DNA from 2 places in the Rahnella perminowiae genome. Region 2 is predicted to be linked to the other one. Evidence: predicted binding sites of a transcription regulator. Region 2 holds the regulator's gene; the other holds the start of a gene.

Region 1 (10,399 bases), on a different contig from region 2:
CGGGTGATTGTCGGGCGTCCAAGTCGTAAAACGCCATTAATGAGCAGTGCGCTGAATAATGTGGTAGTCAATCCGCCATGGAATGTGCCTACTACGTTAATACGTGAAGATATCGTGCCTAAAGCCATGAATAATCCCGGTTACTTCCAGCAACATGGCTATCAGGTGCTGTCCGGCTGGAGTAATGATGCGGAAGTGATTGATCCTGCAATGATTGACTGGGCAATGGTATCGCCTAACCATTTCCCATATCGCATCCGTCAGGCACCAGGCGTGAGCAATTCCCTCGGTCGGTATAAATTTAATATGCCGAGTTCTGATGCTATTTATCTGCATGACACGCCAAATCATAATCTGTTCAGCAAAGATATTCGTGCGCTGAGTTCAGGTTGTGTGAGGGTGAATAAGGCGTCTGAATTAGCCAATATGTTATTGCAGGATGCGGGCTGGAATGACACGCGGATCTCTTCAACATTGCAGGGTGGTAATACCACGTATGTAGCGATACGCCATCACATACCGGTAAAACTGTTTTATCTGACGGCGTGGGTCGCAGATGACGGTAAGCCTCAGTTCAGAACAGATATTTACAATTATGATTCAACGGTGAGATCCGGCGCACAAATCCTGCCTCAGGCAGAAATTTTGCTTCAATAAATGCAGTAAATCTAATCTGATAAGGGTCAGAGTATTTGGCCATCGGACGAGCGTGAGCCACTGGCACGCTCGTTTTGCTTATATGGGTCCCCTTGACTCGCAGAAAATTGGCAGTTAAGGTTCAAAACGGCTCAGATCAGAGCTTTTTTTGACTCTCTTACCGGATAGTAAACTGTTCATGAATGAAATCGACACACATCGCCGTAAATGGCTGGCATTAGGCAGTGCCGCTATGGGGATTGCATTACTTCCAGGTCGTGCATTCGCCACTCTTTCCACACCTCGTCCGCGTATTTTAGTGGTTAACAATATAAATACCGGCGAAACCCTCAAAACCGAGTTTTTTGATGGAAAGCGTTACAACAAGGATGAGTTGGCCCGGTTGAATCATCTGTTCAGAGACTATCGTGCGGAAAAGGTAAAATCGATCGATCCCGCGTTGTTCGATCATCTCTATCGTTTGCAGGTGATGCTCGGCGGAACCAATAAACCGGTCCAGCTGATTTCGGGTTACCGCTCACTGGCGACAAACAACAGCATGCGTGAGCCAGGAAGCGGGGTAGCGAAGCACAGTTATCACACCCTCGGGCAGGCAATGGATTTCCACATCCAGGGCATCGAACTGAGCAATATCCGCAAAGCCGCATTAAAAATGCGGATGGGTGGTGTAGGATATTATCCACGAAGTAACTTTGTGCACATCGATACCGGTCCCGCGCGGACCTGGTGATGTGTGTTATTAATGGCCTGCCGGAATGTGCAGGCCATTTTGTGGAGCTCTATGAAAATCCATTTAATTACCGTCACGGCGTTCAGCCAAAACTGTTCACTGATTTGGTGTGTTAAAACCAATCAGGCTGCTATTGTCGATCCGGGCGGTGAAGCCGCAAGGATCATCCAGGAAGTTTCTGCCAAAGGTGTATTGGTTACGCAAATTTTGCTGACTCACGGTCATCTTGATCACGTAGGAGCAGCGGCAGAGCTGGCTGCTCACTATCAGGTACCGGTTATCGGTCCTCAGAAAGAAGATCAATTCCTGCTGGATGCGCTGCCCACCCAAAGCCAGATGTTTGGCCTCGACCATTGTGATCCGTTGACGCCAGATACCTGGCTGGAAGAAGGGGATTCAGTGAATGTCGGCGAGGAAATCTTATCCGTGCTGCATTGCCCGGGCCATACGCCGGGGCATATTGTCTTCATCAATGATAAAGCGCGAATTGCCGTTTCCGGTGATGTGATATTTAAAGGTGGCGTAGGCCGCAGTGATTTCCCGCGTGGTGACCATCAGGCGCTTATTCATTCCATCAAAACGAAATTATTGCCGCTCGGCGATGACATGGTATTTATTCCCGGCCATGGCCCGATGTCGGATTTTGGTTATGAGCGTAGAACCAATCCGTTCCTGCAGGATGAAATGCCGGTCTGGTGATGACGTTTGCTGTTTATCAGCAAAAACAAAAAGCCCGTCAGTCCACCTGACGGGCTTTTTTAATTGAGCAACACCACTTATCTTTTAGAGTACCGCGACGATGGCTTCACACAGCGGTGCCATGTTTTCGAGTGTAATGCCAGCAACGTTAATACGGCCAGAGTTGACTGCATACACGCCGAACTCATCGCGTAACCGCAATACCTGCTCTTTGGTCAGGCCGCTGAAAGAGAACATCCCGTTCTGATTGATAATAAAGCTGAAATCTTGCTGAGCGCCTTTTTCCTGCAAGGTACTGACGAACAGCTGACGCATACGATGAATACGCAGACGCATATCGCTCAGCTCCTGCTCCCACAGTGTGCGCAAAGCTTCGTTACCCAAAATCGTGGCTACCACCGCAGCACCGTGTGACGGTGGGTTGGAGTAGTTAGCACGGATAACCGATTTCATTTGACTGAAGGCGCGATCGGCGGTTTCTTCATCGGCCGCAACTAATGTACAAGCGCCCACGCGTTCATTGTATAACCCGAAGTTTTTCGAATAAGAGCTGGCGACCAGTAATTCCTTGTGTGTTTCCACGAACAGACGCAGACCGGCCGCATCCTCTTCCAGACCTTTTGCAAAGCCCTGATAAGCGAAATCGAACAACGGTAACCAGCCGTTGCTCACAGACAATTCTGCCAGTTGTGCCCATTGTTCCTGAGTAGGATCGATACCGGTTGGGTTGTGGCAGCAACCGTGGAACAGTACCACGTCGCCTGCTTTAGCTTCGCTCAGACTTTTCAGCATGCCATCGAAATCAAGGCTGTGATTGACGGCATCATAGTAGTGGTATTCCATGACTTCCAGACCTGAAGCAGAGAACACGCCTTTATGGTTCGGCCAGCTTGGATTGCTTACCCACACGCGCCTGGCGCTGGTTTGCGTAGCGATGAAATCTGCTGCGATACGCAGAGCGCCAGTGCCGCCCGGAGTCTGCGCGGTACGTGCCCGTTTATCAGCAATAATCGCGCTGTCCTGGCCAAACAGCAGTTCCTGTGTGCAATGTGCAAAATCAGGCAACCCGTCAATACTCAGATAGGTTTTAGTAGATTCATTTTCCAACAGAAATTGTTCGGCTTTCTTCACGCTGGCCAGAACCGGCGTTTTACCTGTTTCGTCTTTATAAACACCAATCCCCAGATTTATTTTATCTGAGCGATCGTCAGCGCGGAAAAGATCGGTAAGACCCAGAATAGGATCAGCAGGTGCTGCAGTGATTTTTTCAAACATGTCGGAAAATTCCATAGCCTGATATGACGAAAGAGGGCTTCAGGGTAACGCCAGCGCCCCCGTTTGCCAACCGTTTGCGGCAAAAAGAAAGCAGAGTTGTGAGAAGGCGTGGGAGATTAAAATAATTTATGGGCGAGGGTGGAAAAACGATATTTTCAAACATACACAAATGCAAAAGGCAGAGCCGAAGCTCTGCCTTGATATCCACTTTGCTACGCCCGTAAGCGCATCGTTAAGCGATATTAGAACTGGTATTGCAGACCAACACCCACAACATCATCGGTAGAAACACCAGCGGTACGGGTATAGCTGTTGTCGTCCAACAGGTTGATTTTGTAGTCAACATAGGTAGACATGTTTTTGTTGAAGTAGTAGTAAGTACCAACTTCTACGTATTTAACCAAGTCAGCATCACCGCCTGCAAAGCCAGTACCCAACGCATTAAGATCTTTACCTTTGGACTGCAGGTAAGCAATGGAAGGACGCAGGCCGAAATCAAACTGGTATTGCGCTACAACTTCAAAGTTTTGAGTTTTGTTAGCAACTTGGTTGAAGTCTCCGCCATAGATGGTGGTGTTCTCGGATTCACCGTAGAATGCTGCCAGGTACAGGTTGTTAGCGTCATATTTCGCGCCCAATGCATATGCGGAAGCTTTGTCACCGTTACCATCAAGTTTCTGAGAGTTAGTACGGTTAGATGAGAAGTAAGCACCACTTACGCTAACGCCAGAGTTGCCGATAGCATAAGCTACCGAAGAACCCCAACCGTCACCATTCTGGTCTTTAGTTGCACTTCCTGGAACACCCAAGTCGGTACCATCAGCAGCAAAGTCATGGCCATCACGATCGTTTTGGTTTTTGCCCTGGTACTGTACTGCGAAGCTCAGGCCGTCAACCAGACCGAAGAAGTTGCTGTTACGGTAAGTTGCCATGCCATTACCACGACCAATCATGAAGTTGTCGTTGTTCTGGTACATAGTGTCATCGCCATAGATTGGCAATTGGTCGGTGTAGGACATTACGTCGTAGATTACGCCGTAGTTACGACCGTAGTCGAAAGAACCTGCATCACCGAATTTCAGACCTGCGAAGCCCAGACGCGTTTTGTTGCCTTCGTCGCCAGCGCTTTCTGCGTGGTTAGCCTGAACGTTGTATTCCCACTGGCCGTAACCGGTCAGTTGGTCAGTAATTTGAGTTTCGCCTTTGAAGCCGAAACGGACATAGGTCTGGTCGCCATCGTCGCCAGCATTGTCAGAGAAGGTGTGACGGGCGTCAACTTTACCGTACAGATCCAGTTTGTTGCCATCTTTGTTATAGATCTCAGCTGCATTAGCTGCACCAGCAACTAACAGAGCAGGGATTACCACTGCAAGAATATTGCGCTTCATCATTATTATTACCCTCATTGGTTTTATTTGGACACCTGCCACTGCCTTAAATAATTCTTTACGGAACTATTCGCGAAAGTTTGGTGTCTCCTGTGTCTGAACGCACTATTCCATCCGTGGTGAGCTTAATCCATAGCGAAAATGCTACTAAATTACTAAATATGTTTCAGTTGGAAAAAATGTATTTCAAAATGTGTATTTTACGGAACTTTGTGACAGGGATCTATCTTTGAAAATGACTAAGGCCAGCAAAGCTGGCCTTAGTTTTGTAACTATTCTGTTAATTAAAAATATTTTAATTAATTAGAAGGTTGCATTACGTGGGGTACGCGGGAACGGGATCACGTCACGCACGTTTTGAACACCGGTCACATAGGCGACTAAACGTTCAAAACCGAGGCCGAAACCTGAATGCGGAACAGTACCGTAGCGACGAAGATCGCGATACCACCAGTAATCTTCTTTATTCAGTCCCATTTCAGCCATACGGGCGTCCAGAACATCCAGACGTTCTTCACGCTGAGAGCCACCAATAATCTCGCCGATGCCCGGAGCCAGAACATCCATTGCTGCGACGGTTTTACCATCTTCATTCATACGCATATAAAAAGCTTTAATATCTTTCGGATAGTTTTTAACCACTACCGGCGCTTTGAAATGCTGTTCTGCAAGATAACGTTCATGCTCAGAAGAAAGATCGACGCCCCATGAAACCGGGTTTTCGAATTTCTGACCACAATTCATTAATATTTCTACTGCGTCGGTATAGTCCACCTGGGCGAAATCGGATGTTACAAATCGCTCCAGGCGCGCAACAGCATCTTTGTCTACACGGTCAGCGAAAAAGGCCATATCATCTGCACGTTCGTCTAAAACGGCTTTGAAAACATATTTAAGCATATTTTCGGCCAGTGCTGCGATGTCATCCAACGTGGCAAATGCGACTTCCGGTTCTACCATCCAGAATTCCGCAAGGTGACGGCTGGTGTTAGAGTTTTCTGCACGGAAAGTCGGACCGAAGGTATAAACTTTTGACAGCGCACAGGCATAAGTTTCGCCGTTCAGCTGGCCGGACACCGTCAGGAATGCTTCTTTGCCGAAGAAATCTTCGCTGAAGTCAATTTCGCCTTTGTCGGTACGCGGCAGGTTTTGCAAGTCCAGGGTGGATACGCGGAACATCTCACCTGCACCTTCGGTATCGGAGGCCGTGATCAGCGGTGTGGATACCCAGAAATAACCGTTTTCATGATAGAAACGGTGAATGGCCTGGGAGAGGGTGTTGCGCACACGGGCAACAGCACCGATCAGGTTGGTGCGCGGGCGAAGGTGAGCCACTTCACGCAGGTATTCGATGCTGTGGCGTTTTGCCGCCATCGGATATGTATCAGGGTCATCCACCCAGCCAACAACTTTGACGGCAGTTGCCTGCAGCTCAAAACTCTGGCCTTCGCCAGGTGAGGCGACAACAGTACCGGTCACTTCTACTGAACAACCCGTCGTCAGACGTAATACATCTTCCTGATAATTGGGCAGAGAATTATTGATGACGGCCTGTAAAGGATTAAAGCAGGAGCCGTCATAAACGGCGACGAATGAGATACCAGCTTTAGAATCTCTCCGGGTACGTACCCAACCGCGTACGGTGACTTCACTGTCAACCGCAGCACGGCCTTGCAGTACGTCGACTACAGGCACAACGCTCATAGATTTCTCTCTTTCTTTATATATGTTGGCTAAGAAATATTGGACACCCTGTAAATAGGGATTTTGCTATGTTACTTAGGCTTTCTCAGGACACAAGCAGAAATCGTCGTCAGCGGCCAAGAATTGTGGCGCAAATGCAGGGAACGGGGGCAAATATTGAGAGGGTGAATAAAAGCCGAGCAGAATTAGATCGCAACTATATAAAGGAAAGAAATCCGAATAAAGCGCCGGATGCATTTCCGGCACTTTAGGGAGAGTCAGGAAGCTTTTTTCACCAGCGGCAGATCGAAAGCTTTACGCAGGGCCTGAACAAAAGCTTTATCCTGACACATTGTTTTGCCCGGGCTGTCCGAAAGTTTCGCGACAGGTTTGCCATTGCACTGCACCAGCTTAATGACAATATTCAGCGGCTTCACGTCCGGAATATTACATGTCAGGCGCGTACCAATTCCGAATATCAGATTCACCCGTTGATGGAAATGGCGATACAGATGTAACGCTTTGTCCAGATCAAGATTGTCGGAGAACACCAGCGTTTTGGTCATCGGGTCGATATCCAGAGACTGATAATGCGCTATCGCTTTTTCGCCCCATTCAAACGGATCCCCGGAATCATGGCGCAGCCCCTGGTAGGCATGAGCGAATTTGCTGCCGAAATCACGCAGGAAAGCATCCATCGTTATGCAGTCGGTGAGGGCAACTCCCAGTTGATCCGGATATTCATCCAGCCAGGCCTGCAACGCCGCACGCTGGCTGTTAGCCAGCACCGGGCTGATTTGCTGATGCGCCTGGAACCATTCATGGGCTTGTGTGCCGACCGGTGTCAGCTGCAATTTATGTGCTAAATCGTAGTTACTGGTGCCGACCAGATAAGGGAATTCATTTTTCAGCGTGCTGACGATGGCTTCCTGAACGTCACCGGAAAAACGTCGACGCGTGCCAAAATCCATCAGACGGAACGCGCGGAGATCAATATCGGCAGCCTGTTGTTTAAAACTGGCGAGGTTTTTACGCAACTGATCCACCGCCATTTGCGCTGTTACGTGTGGTGAGCGCTGGCGATGGACAACCTCACTGATGACCGCGAGCAGCGGCACTTCCCACATGATCACTTCCCGCCACGGGCCCTCGATGCGCACATGTAAATGTCCGTTGCGATCGGAAACCATGACATGTTCAGGATTGTAGCGGAAGATTTTCAGCCAGTTCAGGTAATCCTCCGTGAAGAAAGGCAGACCTGAAAGGTAGGTGAACTCGTCGTCCGTCAGCGCCAGCTGACTCATCATCTGAATTTGCTGGCGGATCTCGCTGGCGTATTCGCCCAGCAGTTCATCACCACGACAACGGAACTCGGCCACGACGCTGATGTTGCGGTAGCGATGGTAGACTGCTTGCTGCATATGAAGCTTGTAGGCATCGGTATCTAACAGCGAAGTCAAAATCGGGGAGGCGTATGAAGTCATAGCGCGTTTACAGCATCCTCGTCAGAAACTGAGTGTTTGAACACAAACAACCGTTCCGTAAAAAAAACGTTCGGGATAAAACAGCAAAGTCTGTGAAGTATACCGTATTATCCCGTCAAAGAACCCTCATCACATCATAATTGTCAGGGACTGGTCGAGGCCTAAATGTGCTTAACCATAGGTAATATGGGCAATCTGGCGATTCCCCGGCTTAAAAAAAGCACAAATTGATTACAGAAATTTAATCAACCTGACATTAAGAAAGAAAAAACCGGGGCGATTAAACCCCGTTTTTCTTATGAGTTTTTTGCTACGTTTGTTCACGATAGTAAACGGCCGGAGGTTTTCCGGATAGGTATCGCGGGTTTTAGACCAGAAAATACCGGGGATCAGCATGACGATCGGCATGCTGAATATAATGAAGCTATACGAAAAATGTGCATGACAGTTGTGTCTCTGCGGGATGCGCCAAAACCACAGTTTTAGAGAAATTTCTGTGTTTTGGTTGAAAGGTGCGCATACGCACTCACAAACTGGCAACAATCTGGGATTTCCCGATGCCTGTGTTAGAGTTTAAAGATAAAAAAGTATGAAGGTCGTCCGGTGCGCTGTGCAGCCATTTGCTGGCTGACAGAACCTGCTTCATCAACTTATATCGTCATCACTCTTAACAACAGAAACGTCAAAAGGTTTTTTATGACTCAACTGCCACAAGCCAAATTCCGCCACGATTATCGTGCACCGGACTATACCATCACGGACATTGACCTTAATTTCGAGCTTGATGCACAGAAGACCCTTGTGACCGCCATCAGTCAGATTAAACGACAGGGCGCAGAAGGGGCTCCGCTGGTGCTCAACGGCGAAGATCTGACGCTTGTCAGCCTGAAAATTAACGGTCAGGACTGGCCGAAATATCAGCTCAAAGAAGGCGCGCTGGAAATCACCGGCCTGCCGGAAGCCTTTGAACTGGCGATTGTTAACGAAATTCATCCGGCGAAAAACACCGCACTCGAAGGATTGTATCTTTCCGGCGAAGCACTTTGTACGCAATGTGAAGCCGAAGGTTTCCGCCACATTACGTATTATCTGGATCGCCCGGATGTTCTCGCGCGTTTTACCACCCGCATTGTGGCGGATAAAGCCCGTTATCCGTATCTGTTGTCCAACGGCAACCGTATTGAACAGGGGGAGCTGGAAGGCGGTAAACACTGGATCAAATGGCAGGATCCGTTCCCGAAACCTTGTTACCTGTTCGCGCTGGTAGCCGGTGATTTTGATGTTTTGCGCGATTCCTTCAAAACCCGCTCCGGCCGCGATGTGGCACTGGAACTGTTTGTCGATCGCGGTAATCTGGATCGTGCGGACTGGGCCATGGAATCCCTCAAGCAATCCATGAAATGGGACGAAACCCGTTTCAATCTCGAATACGATCTCGACATCTTTATGATTGTCGCCGTTGATTTCTTCAACATGGGCGCGATGGAAAACAAAGGACTGAACGTCTTTAACTCCAAATACGTGCTGGCGAAAGCGGAAACCGCGACCGACAAAGATTACCTCGGTATCGAAGCAGTGATCGGCCACGAATATTTCCATAACTGGACCGGCAACCGCGTCACCTGCCGCGACTGGTTCCAGCTGAGCCTGAAAGAAGGCCTGACCGTATTCCGTGATCAGGAATTCAGCTCAGACCTGGGATCGCGCTCGGTTAACCGTATTGATAACGTCCGCGTAATGCGTGGCGCACAATTCTCCGAAGATGCCAGCCCGATGGCTCACCCGATTCGTCCGGAAAAAGTTATCGAAATGAACAACTTCTACACCCTGACGGTGTATGAGAAAGGTTCAGAAGTTATCCGTATGCTTCACACCCTGCTGGGCGAAGAGAAATTCCAGGCCGGGATGCAGCTGTATTTTGAGCGTCATGATGGCAGCGCGGCAACCTGTGACGATTTTGTGCAGGCGATGGAAGATGCCTCAAACGTTGATCTTTCTCTGTTCCGCCGCTGGTACAGCCAGTCCGGTACACCCGTACTGACCGTGCGTGACGATTATGACGTGGAAAAACAGCAGTACACCCTGACAGTCAGCCAGAACACCCCGGCAACGCCTGATCAGAATGAAAAACTGCCTCTGCATATTCCGCTGGATATTGAATTGTATGACCCGCAGGGCAATGTCATTGCGCTCAAGCAAAACGGTCAGACGGTCAGTAACGTGCTGAATGTCACTGAAGCGGAGCAAACGTTCATCTTTGACGACGTGGCATACCCGCCGGTGCCTTCTTTACTGCGTGAATTCTCTGCGCCGGTGAAGCTTGATTACAAATGGGGCGATCATCAGCTGACTTTCCTGATGAAATATGCGCGTAACGATTTTGCGCGATGGGACGCTGCACAAAGCCTGCTGGCAACCTACATCAAATTGAACGTGGCACGTCACCAGCAGAAACAGCCATTGTCTCTGCCGCTGCATGTCGC
Region 2 (10,399 bases):
TCAATCAAAGTAAAGATCACATCTCGCGAACCTGGTTATTACGCTGGGGTGTGGTGCTGCTCAATTGCAGCCACATTGTCTGGCAGTTGCGCGAATGGGAAACCCGTTCAGATCCCCTGTCTGCGGTACGGGACGTGTGTATTCATTGTCTGAAAGGGGTGATGACGGAGCGCGGCGTCAGCCATGAAAATCTTGACGCCACACTGGCTGAACTCATGCGGATGAGCAATTCACTGGCGCACCATCCGGAACCTGCGGCGCGTGAACTGGCGGGCGTGATCTGGCGTTTATACTGCTCGCTTTCACAATTACAACAGGCCATCTCAACAGAAGACGGCCCGGCGGTCAGTACCACAAAACCCGCGTAAAGGCGTTAAGGAACATCAAATCCTAATGCTGCTTTACGAATGCGGAACCATTGCTGACGGGTCATTTCCAGAGACAATGATTTCAGCGCTGACTGAACACGCTCAATTTTACCCGAGCCGATGATCGGCAGCGGCTGAGACGGCAGGCGCATGACCCAGGCGTAAACCACCTGTTCAATGGTGTCTGCACCCATTTCATTCGCAACAGCCTGAAGTTCCTCACGCAGCGGCTGGAATTGCGTCTCGCTAAACAAACGCCCGCCCCCCAGACAGGACCAGGCCATCGGTCTGATACGCAGCTGCTGGCAAAGATCCAACGTGCCGTCAAGGATGGCCGGCTGATGGATTGGGGAAATTTCTATCTGATTAGTCACCAGCGAAAAGGGCAGACGCGACTGCAACAGGCTGAACTGCGCCGGGGTGAAGTTAGACACACCGAAATGTTTTACTTTGCCGCTTTTGTGCAACTGCGTAAACGCTCCGGCGACTTCATCCGCATCCATCAGCGGATCCGGACGGTGGATCAGTAATAAATCCAGATAATCGGTACGCAGATTGCGCAATGATTTCTCCGCCTGCCCCACGATGTACTGCGTATCCGTAATGTAATGGCCAATTTTGTTGTCGGGGTCTGCCGTGGTGGCGATACCGCATTTACTGACCAGTTGCATTTGTTCCCGCAAAGAGGGTTTAAGGCGCAATGCCTCACCGAATGCCGCTTCGCACTGATAGCCGCCATAAATGTCTGCATGATCGGCCGTTGTAATGCCCATCTCAATGTGCTGTTCCATGAACGCCAGAACCTGCTGCGGCGTCATGTTCCATTCCATCAGTCGCCAGTAACCACAAATCAGCGTGGAGAATACCGGCCCTTGCGGAGAAATCGGGGTACGTGCTTGCATTATAAATCCCTTATGTTTTTGATTTTCGACCCACAGAATACACAACGCCTGTGGCGCTGTATTGATGCGATGCGCAAGAATAGTAAAGAAGCGGACCGCCGTCACGACAACGGTAAAAGACAGGTGAAATCAGAACAACTCTGGTTGCTCCGGTGAGGGTTCGTCCGGTTGTTTTCCTGTGCGTTGCTGGCGCAGCAGGCGTTGCTGACATAACCGCAGCACATGGCGTTTTTCTGCGTCAGTCATTTTCATCCAGCCGAAACGCTCCTCGCGGCTGCGCAGACAGCCACGGCAATATCCGCGTTCATCCGCCTGACAAATGCCACGGCATGGACTGGGGATGTCAAAAAATTCGAGTTGCTGAGCCACATGCCCTCCGCAAATAACGGTGAATATTTATTCAAGACGCTTTCCTGCTATCCCGCAAGGTGATTTGCGCCTCAATGTTTCATCCTTCAAATATCTGCAACACAGACCTGTTACCCTTCCTTTCGCCATTTTCACCTGTCGGAAAATGGCCCTACTGTTTCGCAAGCCTTCACCAAGAAAACAGATGTTTGCCCTCACCTCAGCCGGCACCCGCCGGCTCTTTTTCAATTTTTTCTGTCCGTTAAGTATGGATGCAAAGCTGAAATCAGACTGTGTTTCGCGAAAAAGCACCGTGCGCGTAGTCACAGGCAGGTCAGATGCGATAGAAAGGTGGCATTAAGAAAAGGTCGTCTGACGTGAATATAATCCCTGAACGTCTTACCGATCAGTCCATTAACTTCGGAGTTACTGAAATGACCAAGCTTTTCACCCCTATTGTTGTCGGTAAAAACACGCTACCTAACCGTGTTTTTATGGCTCCGCTTACCCGTCTGCGCAGCATCGAACCCGGTGACATCCCGACACCGCTCATGGGCGAATATTATGCACAGCGCCACAGTTCTGGCCTGATCATTACTGAAGCCACTCAGGTTTCATTCCAGGCGAAAGGGTATGCCGGTGCACCGGGCCTGCACACGCCGGAACAAGTTGCTGCATGGAAAAAAATCGTGGACGGCGTTCATCATAAAGACGGACGCATTGCGGTTCAGCTGTGGCATACCGGACGCATTTCACATAACAGCGTTCAGCCCGACAACCAGACACCCGTTGCGCCTTCCGCCGTCAATCCGAACACCCGCACCAGCTTGCGTGATGAACAGGGGCACGCCATCCGTGTCGATTGTCCGACACCGCGTGCCTTAGCGCTCAGCGAAATTCCGGGGATCGTGAACGATTTTCGTCATGCCGCCGCCTGCTCCGCTGAAGCCGGTTTCGATTACATTGAACTGCATGCCGCGCACGGCTATCTGCTGCACCAGTTCATGTCTCCGGCATCAAACCTGCGTGAAGATGAATACGGCGGCAGCATTGAAAACCGTACCCGTCTGACGCTGGAAGTCGTGGATGCCGCCATTGACGCTATCGGCGCTGATCGTGTGGGCATACGTATTTCACCTATGGGACCCTTCAACGGGCTGGATAATGGTGAAGACCAGGAACAGGCTGCGATTTATCTGCTCGATGAACTGAACAAACGCAAACTGGCGTACCTGCATATTTCCGAACCGGACTGGGCGGGCGGCAAACCTTACAGCACAGAATTCCGTGCAGTGATCCGTGCGCATTATCAGGGCGTGATTGTCGGTGCTGGTGCTTACACCGCAGAGAAAGGCGAAGAGCTGATCGAAAAAGGTTATATCGATGCCGTGGCATTTGGCCGCAGCTATATTGCAAACCCTGACCTGGTTGAGCGACTGAAATCTCACGCGCCGCTTAACGAACCCAAACCGGAAACCTTTTATGGCGGCGGTGCTCAGGGTTACACCGATTATCCGACACTGTAATAATTAAAAAAGAGTCATTGACTCCTTGCAGCAGAAGTGGCCCTCCTTCTGCTGTTTTTTTTGGGTCAGTCATTCAACAATCGGTTGCCCTTTTACAGACAAAGTGGCTGCTATCAGTTAGTCTTGACCCGTTAATTCTCATCCTGCAAATAAAGAGGAACCTATGCGTTTACTCCACACCATGCTTCGCGTTGGCGATCTGCAACGTGCTATCAGCTTCTATACCGATGTTTTAGGTATGCGTTTGCTGCGTACCAGCGAAAACACTGAATATAAATATTCTCTGGCTTTCGTCGGTTACACCGAAGAAAGTGAAGGTGCAGTGATCGAACTGACCTATAACTGGGGCGTCGACAGCTACGACATCGGCACCGCTTACGGTCATATCGCATTGGGCGTTGATAACGTTGCGCAAACATGTGATGACATCCGTAATGCGGGTGGGAAAGTGACCCGTGAAGCGGGCCCGGTCAAAGGCGGCTCCACTATTATCGCGTTTGTTGAAGATCCGGACGGTTACAAAATCGAACTGATCGAATCCAGACACGCAGGACAGGGGCTGGGTAATTAAATTTCCCCGACCACCGACTGGGGCGCAATCGCGCCCTTTTTTATTGCCTGATTTTTGCCACAACCCTGCAAGCGGCGGCAAAATTTGTCATAATGCGCGCTGAATTCGATGAAGATAAGAAACTAATGGCCGAGAATAGTGACATTAACGCCCTGAGAGGCCGTTTTCGTGGTTTTTATCCCGTGGTTATCGATGTAGAAACCGCCGGATTTAATGCCAGAACCGATGCGCTGCTGGAAATTGCAGCGATCACGCTGAAGATGGATCAGGACGGCTGGCTGCAAAGCGATGAGACCGTGCATTTCCACGTCGAGCCTTTTGAAGGTGCGATACTGGTGCCGGAAGCGCTGGCATTTAACGGTATCGATCCGACCAATCCGTTACGCGGCGCAGTCAGTGAATATGAAGCTCTGCATGAGATTTTCAAAGTCATCCGCAAAGGAATGAAAGAGCAGAACTGTAACCGTGCGATCATTGTGGCGCACAACGCGAATTTTGATCACAGTTTCCTCATGGCAGCGGCCGAACGTGCCGGGCTGAAACGTAATCCGTTCCACCCTTTTGCTACGTTTGATACTGCCGCGCTAAGCGGGCTGGTACTCGGGCAAACGGTGCTGGCAAAAGCCTGTATCAGTGCGGGTATCGATTTTGACAGCAGCCAGGCACATTCTGCGTTGTATGATACCGAGCGCACGGCCGAGTTGTTCTGCGAACTGGTAAACCGATGGAAACGCCTTGGCGGCTGGCCTCTGGTGCTTTCAGACGAACAAGCCGAAGACGAAACGGCGTCTGAAGAAAATCAGTAATGACGACTTTCCGGCGGACTGAAAACAAAAAAGAGCGACATCATGTCGCTCTTCATATTTTCCGGTCGAAAAGCCGGTGATCTTCCGTAGTATTACTCTTCAGAAGATTTGTATTTCTCAGCAGTTTCTTTGATCAACTGCTGCAGCTCGCCGCGCTGGAACATCTCAACCACGATGTCGCAGCCGCCAACCAGTTCGCCGTCCACCCACAATTGTGGGAACGTTGGCCAGTTAGCAAACTTTGGCATCTCAGCACGGATGTCCGGGTTCTGCAGGATATCCACGTAAGCAAAACGTTCGCCACAGGCAGAAAGCGCCTGAACAGCCTGAGCAGAGAAACCGCAGCTTGGCAGTTTTGGCGAACCTTTCATGTACAGCAGAATCGGGTTTTCAGAAACTTGCTTCTGAATCTTTTCAATAGTTGGAGTAGTCATTTCTTGCTTCCTCAAGCCGGTACAGGCTGTCACGATCATTGCTCTTCACGCGCAGCACAAAGAGACGGTGTACAATCACAATACCTTCTATTGTAACGACGGCAGCCATCAGATAAAAACGCCATTTTTTGTGGGGTCTTTCTCAGTGCTGACAATTTATTTAACCATTTTTAGCGGGTGCGCTCAGGCTCACATATTTAAACATTCATCGGGAATAACATTTCCGGCGTTCATCAATCCGATCTAATTTGCAGAATTCCACTGATTAACTCAAATATTAACATCATGAAAAACGGTCATTTTTTTGACTAAAAATGGCGGTTATTTCGACATAAAAAAAGCTATTAACTTTTTCTCACAATATGATCTAGAATCGAGGCAATTCGTGCTTTTTTGTCGGGTTCTTTTAGGCAATACTCTGACATCCCTGATGTTTAACCTACCACTCATGGTAACGAAGCTATGCGCTTACTGTTCACGCTTTTTGTGCTGCTCTTTACCCAGCTGTTTTTAAATATGGCACATGCGTCGCCACAGACTCGTGTCTCTGCCGATCAGCGTAAAAGTCATGTTAATCAGGCTGCGCCGGAAGAACGACGAAAGCGAAAAACGGTTGCTGCGAAAAACAGTAAAAAAACGAAAACCGCGCCCGTCACAGAACAAAAAACTCAGGATAAGAATTCGAAGAAGAAAGTGAAAAGCACCGAACTGGTTAAACGAAAGACCACGACGGAGAGAAGCGCCAAAACGCGGGCCGAAAGTAAAAAAGAAAAGACACTCAAGACCACGCGGGCCGAGAGCAAAACAGAGAGACATAGCAAAACCCGTACCCTCGCGAAAAACAGCACGGAAAAGGCCGGTAAAAAAGAAGCCTATGGCCGGCACCGTAAAGGTAAGAAATTCGAAGAAGACAGCAAACCGATTACGCTAAGTGCAACACATAAAAAACGCTATCAGCATGCTCAGCAAACGGCCATGACCAAACTGATGCACCAGGTAGGAAAACCGTATCGCTGGGGCGGAACCTCGCCGAATACCGGTTTTGATTGCAGCGGCTTAGTTTATTATGCCTACAAAGATTTGATCCGTATAAAAATGCCACGTACAGCAAATGAAATGTATCACCTGCGCGATGCCGCTCCGGTCAAACGCGGCGAACTTGAAAGCGGTGATCTGGTGTTCTTCAGAATCAATAACCGCGGCGCGGCAGACCATGTTGGGGTTTACGTTGGCAACGGCAAGTTTATTCAGTCTCCAAGAACGGGCGAAGACATTAAAATTACTTCTCTTGGCGATGATTACTGGCAAGACCACTATGTAGGCGCACGTCGGGTAATGACCCCTAAAACGATCCGATAATAAACAATTCGTTAAGTCTGAAGGTTCGCTAATCAGCCATTGAATAGCATTTAACGAAGCGTTTCTGCAGGGAAGAACATCGGCGGTAACGGTCACTGCGTAACATTGAAAAGGGCGACGCCTGTGACAGGCGTCGCCCTTTTTTATGGCGGATCACTTATTGAATCAGTTCATTATTGCAGTGAAGCTGAAAGCGATAATCATAAGCAAAGCGCATACCGTGGTGATCAACGATAATTTCAGGTTGCTGTCCATCAAACCCCCTTTCGGATCAAATTGTGGCATTTCTTAATACCACACTCATTGTGTGCCAACGCATTTTCTCATAATTAACCTTTAAAATCTTGTGTTGAATGACAATGCGTTCCTGAGAATTTTGCTTCCACTTTCCTGCATTATAAGAGAAAATTGTCGGTTAACACGTCTGTGTGCCGGTCGATTTCACCCGAGAGCATTTCGCGCCTCATTCTGAAGAATCCACCCAATGATTTCACTGCCCTTTGAGAAGCCAGCAGTTAAATCCTCGCAGGCAAACGATTAACATAATGCTAACGTGCTGAAGCACGTGAGTTCAGGAGTCATTGTTTACATGGCAACGATTAAAGATGTCGCAAAGCGCGCTGGCGTTTCCACTACAACCGTGTCGCACGTCATCAATAAAACACGTTTCGTCGCCGAAGAAACCAAAGAAGCGGTTCTCCTTGCAATCAAAGAGTTACATTACTCTCCGAGTGCTGTAGCCCGCAGTCTGAAGGTCAATAACACTAAAACCATCGGCCTGCTGGCCACCTCAAGCGAAGCGCCCTATTTTGCCGAAGTGATTGAAGCCGTGGAAAACAGCTGCTTCTCCAAAGGCTATACGCTGATTTTGTGTAACTCGCATAATAACCTGGAGAAACAACAGGCCTACCTGCAAATGCTGGCGCAAAAACGCGTCGACGGCTTGCTGGTGATGTGCGCGGAATACCCTGATGAATTGCTCAATATGCTCGAAGAGTACCGCTCGATTCCCATGGTGGTCATGGACTGGGGTGAAGCACGCAAGAACTTTACCGACAGCATTATCGATAACGCTTTCGAAGGTGGTTACATGGCCGGTCGTTATCTGATTGAACGCGGTCATCGTGATATTGGCGTGATCCCCGGGCAACTGGCGCGTAATACCGGCGGCGGCCGCTTCCAGGGTTTTGTGAAAGCACTGACTGAAGCCAATATTCCTCTTCGTGACGAATGGGTAGTTCAGGGTGATTTCGAACCAGAGTCTGGCTACCAGGCAATGCATAAGATTCTGATGCAAAAGCATCGTCCGACTGCCGTGTTTTGCGGCGGCGATGTGATGGCAATGGGTGCAATTTGTGCCGCAGACGAACTCGGCCTTCGCGTTCCTCAGGATATTTCCGTGATCGGGTACGACAATGTGCGTAACGCCCGTTACTTCTCCCCGGCGCTGACAACCGTGCATCAGCCGAAAGAACGTCTGGGTGAAATGGCCTTTACGATGTTACTGGACAGAATTGTCAGTAAGCGTGAAGAGTCCCAGACCATCGAAGTGCATCCGAAACTGGTCGAGCGCCGTTCAGTCGCCGACGGCCCGTACCGTGATTACCGTCGTTAACAAATCACAAACGCCTGCCTGTGCAGGCGTTTTTTCTAATCGCGCAGCCATTCCTGATTCATGGTGTCTGTATCGCCCATGTATTCCAACAGCCAGCTCAGTGAAGGTGAAGGATTGCTTTGATCCCACGTCAGGCAGCACGGGCTGTCAGGGAATATATTCTCCAGTGCCAGCACCTGTAATTTTCCCTGTTCAATCCACGGCATGACCTGGTGAACCGGCATCATACCCACGCACAATCCTTCAGTCAGGCATTCCAGCGCACAGGTCCAGTCCGGCACGACCAGACGCCGCTGGTTATCGAGCGTCCAGGTATCACGCTTCGGCAATGTCCGGGAAGTATCTTCCAGGCACAATGCCGGATAAGGTCGCAGTTGATCATCGTTCAGCGCACCGGATAGCTGCGCCAGCGGATGTTGCGGGCTGACGACACAATGCCAGTCCATAAATCCCATATCACGAAAACTGAAGCGCCCGCCAACCGGTATCGCGCGCGTAGCGCCGATCGCCACGTCTGCACGCCCGTCGACCAACGCATCCCAGACACCGTTAAACACTTCCGAGTGAATAATGAGTTCGGTATCCGCAAAATGGCGATAAAAATCGAGCACCAGACGCCGTGTCCGTGCGGGTTTGACAATCCGGTCGACCGCCACACGTAATTCGCCGCGCCAGCCGTTCGCCACCTGCTGACACTGCCGGCGGGTGGCTATCATTTTTTTTGTCATAACCCGTGCTTCATCGACAAAAACCTTTCCCGCTGGCGTCAGCACTACGTCACGATGTCGACGCTCAAACAACGGCACGGCCAGCCATTGTTCAAGCTGGCGGACGGTGTAACTGATGGCAGAAGGCACACGGTGTAAGTCCTGCGCAGCTGCACTAAAACTGCCGGTTCTTGCGACAGCATCAACCACTTCGAGAGCGTATTCTGACCACATAATCCAGCCTTCAATTTTTTTGATAGCAGAGTGCAAATATTAACGTTTCACAAGCCTGTTATCAAAGCGTTAAACTCCGCCCCCGGTATGAAATCTGCGTCACATCATCTGCAATAAATAAATTAACGAGACAATAATGAAACCCTCCTTTGGATTTATGCTCTATCTTGCGGGTCTGAGCATGCTGGGCTTTTTAGCCACCGATATGTATCTGCCTGCGTTCAGTGCCATGCAAACCAGTCTGATGACCAGCCCCGGGATGATCAGCGCAAGTCTGAGCATTTTTCTCGGTGGATTTGCTGTTGGTCAGTTGCTGTGGGGGCCACTGTCGGACAGAATCGGCCGTAAACCGGTATTGCTTCTTGGTCTGATACTTTTTGCGTTCGGCTGTCTGGGTGTTATCTGGGTTGAGAATGTACGCGCTCTTCTGGCTCTGCGTTTCTTACAGGCCATAGGCGTGTGTGCTGCCGCAGTCACCTGGCAGGCTATCGTTGTTGACCGTTTTTCTGCCGATGTGGCAAAAAAAACTTTTGCCAGCATTATGCCGTTAGTGGCGCTTTCTCCGGCTCTTGCACCGTTGCTGGGTGCCTGGGTGCTCAATCATTTTGACTGGGAAGCTATTTTTGCCCTGCTGACCGTCGTTGCCATCGCTTTAGTGCTGACGACGCTGACTCTGCGTGAAAACAAACCGGCAAAAGACGCAAAGGCAGATAAAACCGGCTTTACGACTTTATTGAAATCGCCTGTTTACAGCGGGAATGTCATGATTTATGCCGCCTGTTCAGCGGGTTTCTTTGCGTGGCTGACGGGCTCACCGTTTATCCTGAGCGATATGGGCTATTCACCCGGTGCCATCGGGCTGAGCTATGTTCCGCAGACTATCGCTTTCCTGCTCGGTGGTTTTGGTTGCCGTGTTCTGATCAACAGGCTGGACGGCAATAAAATTCTGCCATGGTTACTGACTGGTTACGGCATCAGTATGGTGGCCTTGTTCTGTGTGGCTATGTTCACAAATGCCGGGCTGACAAGTTTGCTGATCCCTTTCTGTCTGATGGCTTTGGTGAATGGTGCAACCTATCCAATTGTTGTCGCAAATGCATTAATGCCATTTCCTGCTAATACAGGTAAGGCGGCAGCGTTGCAGAATACCTTGCAGCTTGGGCTTTGCTTTCTTGCCAGCATGCTGGTTTCCGCATTTATTGTGCACCCGCTCATGGCGACAGTCACGATCATGCTGTCTACACTATTGTTGGTAGTTTTGGGCCGCTGGCTCTCTTTACAGCATAAAAATGTGCGAGACGATGAGCAGCCACCGGAGCAGGAAACTCAGACTCTGCATGCAAATCAACAGTGATAATACCCTAATGTAACAGTCACTTAGCGGGCATTTTCATTGATTACGATTTACTATTGAGAATGCCTGCCAGCGAGCCTATACTCAACAAAACTAAATAAAATAGCATTTTTACAAAACTTTTATTACATACTTAAGCCAGACGCGCGGACGGTGTCACACTTATTTTTTGAAT

The links. The regulator PurR, encoded in region 2, represses purine synthesis genes. The targets are predictions, from matches to a motif close to CANGCAAACGTTTGCNTG.
Region 1: a site for PurR is predicted at 3,425-3,442, ahead of J1781_RS16740 (amino acid aminotransferase). Genes of this name have one in related genera too.

What each region holds. Positions count from the first base shown of each region.
Region 1 covers NZ_JAFMOT010000182.1:27,807-38,205, forward strand. The annotation lists gene ldtD (L,D-transpeptidase LdtD) at 1-657, shown strand, start outside; gene J1781_RS16730 (peptidoglycan L,D-endopeptidase MepK) at 836-1,387, shown strand; gene J1781_RS16735 (MBL fold metallo-hydrolase) at 1,439-2,086, shown strand; gene J1781_RS16740 (amino acid aminotransferase) at 2,171-3,361, opposite strand; gene ompC (porin OmpC) at 3,604-4,752, opposite strand; gene asnS (asparagine--tRNA ligase) at 5,053-6,453, opposite strand; gene pncB (nicotinate phosphoribosyltransferase) at 6,711-7,916, opposite strand; gene pepN (aminopeptidase N) at 8,613-10,399, shown strand, end outside.
Region 2 covers NZ_JAFMOT010000188.1:247,317-257,715, forward strand. The annotation lists gene J1781_RS24695 (FUSC family protein) at 1-368, shown strand, start outside; gene J1781_RS24700 (aldo/keto reductase) at 374-1,270, opposite strand; gene J1781_RS24705 (DUF1289 domain-containing protein) at 1,400-1,639, opposite strand; gene nemA (alkene reductase) at 2,053-3,144, shown strand; gene gloA (lactoylglutathione lyase) at 3,308-3,715, shown strand; gene rnt (ribonuclease T) at 3,808-4,521, shown strand; gene J1781_RS24725 (Grx4 family monothiol glutaredoxin) at 4,614-4,955, opposite strand; gene J1781_RS26375 (hypothetical protein) at 4,936-5,064, opposite strand; gene J1781_RS24730 (C40 family peptidase) at 5,418-6,314, shown strand; gene cydH (cytochrome bd-I oxidase subunit CydH) at 6,480-6,599, opposite strand; gene purR (HTH-type transcriptional repressor PurR) at 6,904-7,929, shown strand; gene punR (DNA-binding transcriptional activator PunR) at 7,965-8,870, opposite strand; gene punC (purine nucleoside transporter PunC) at 9,007-10,224, shown strand.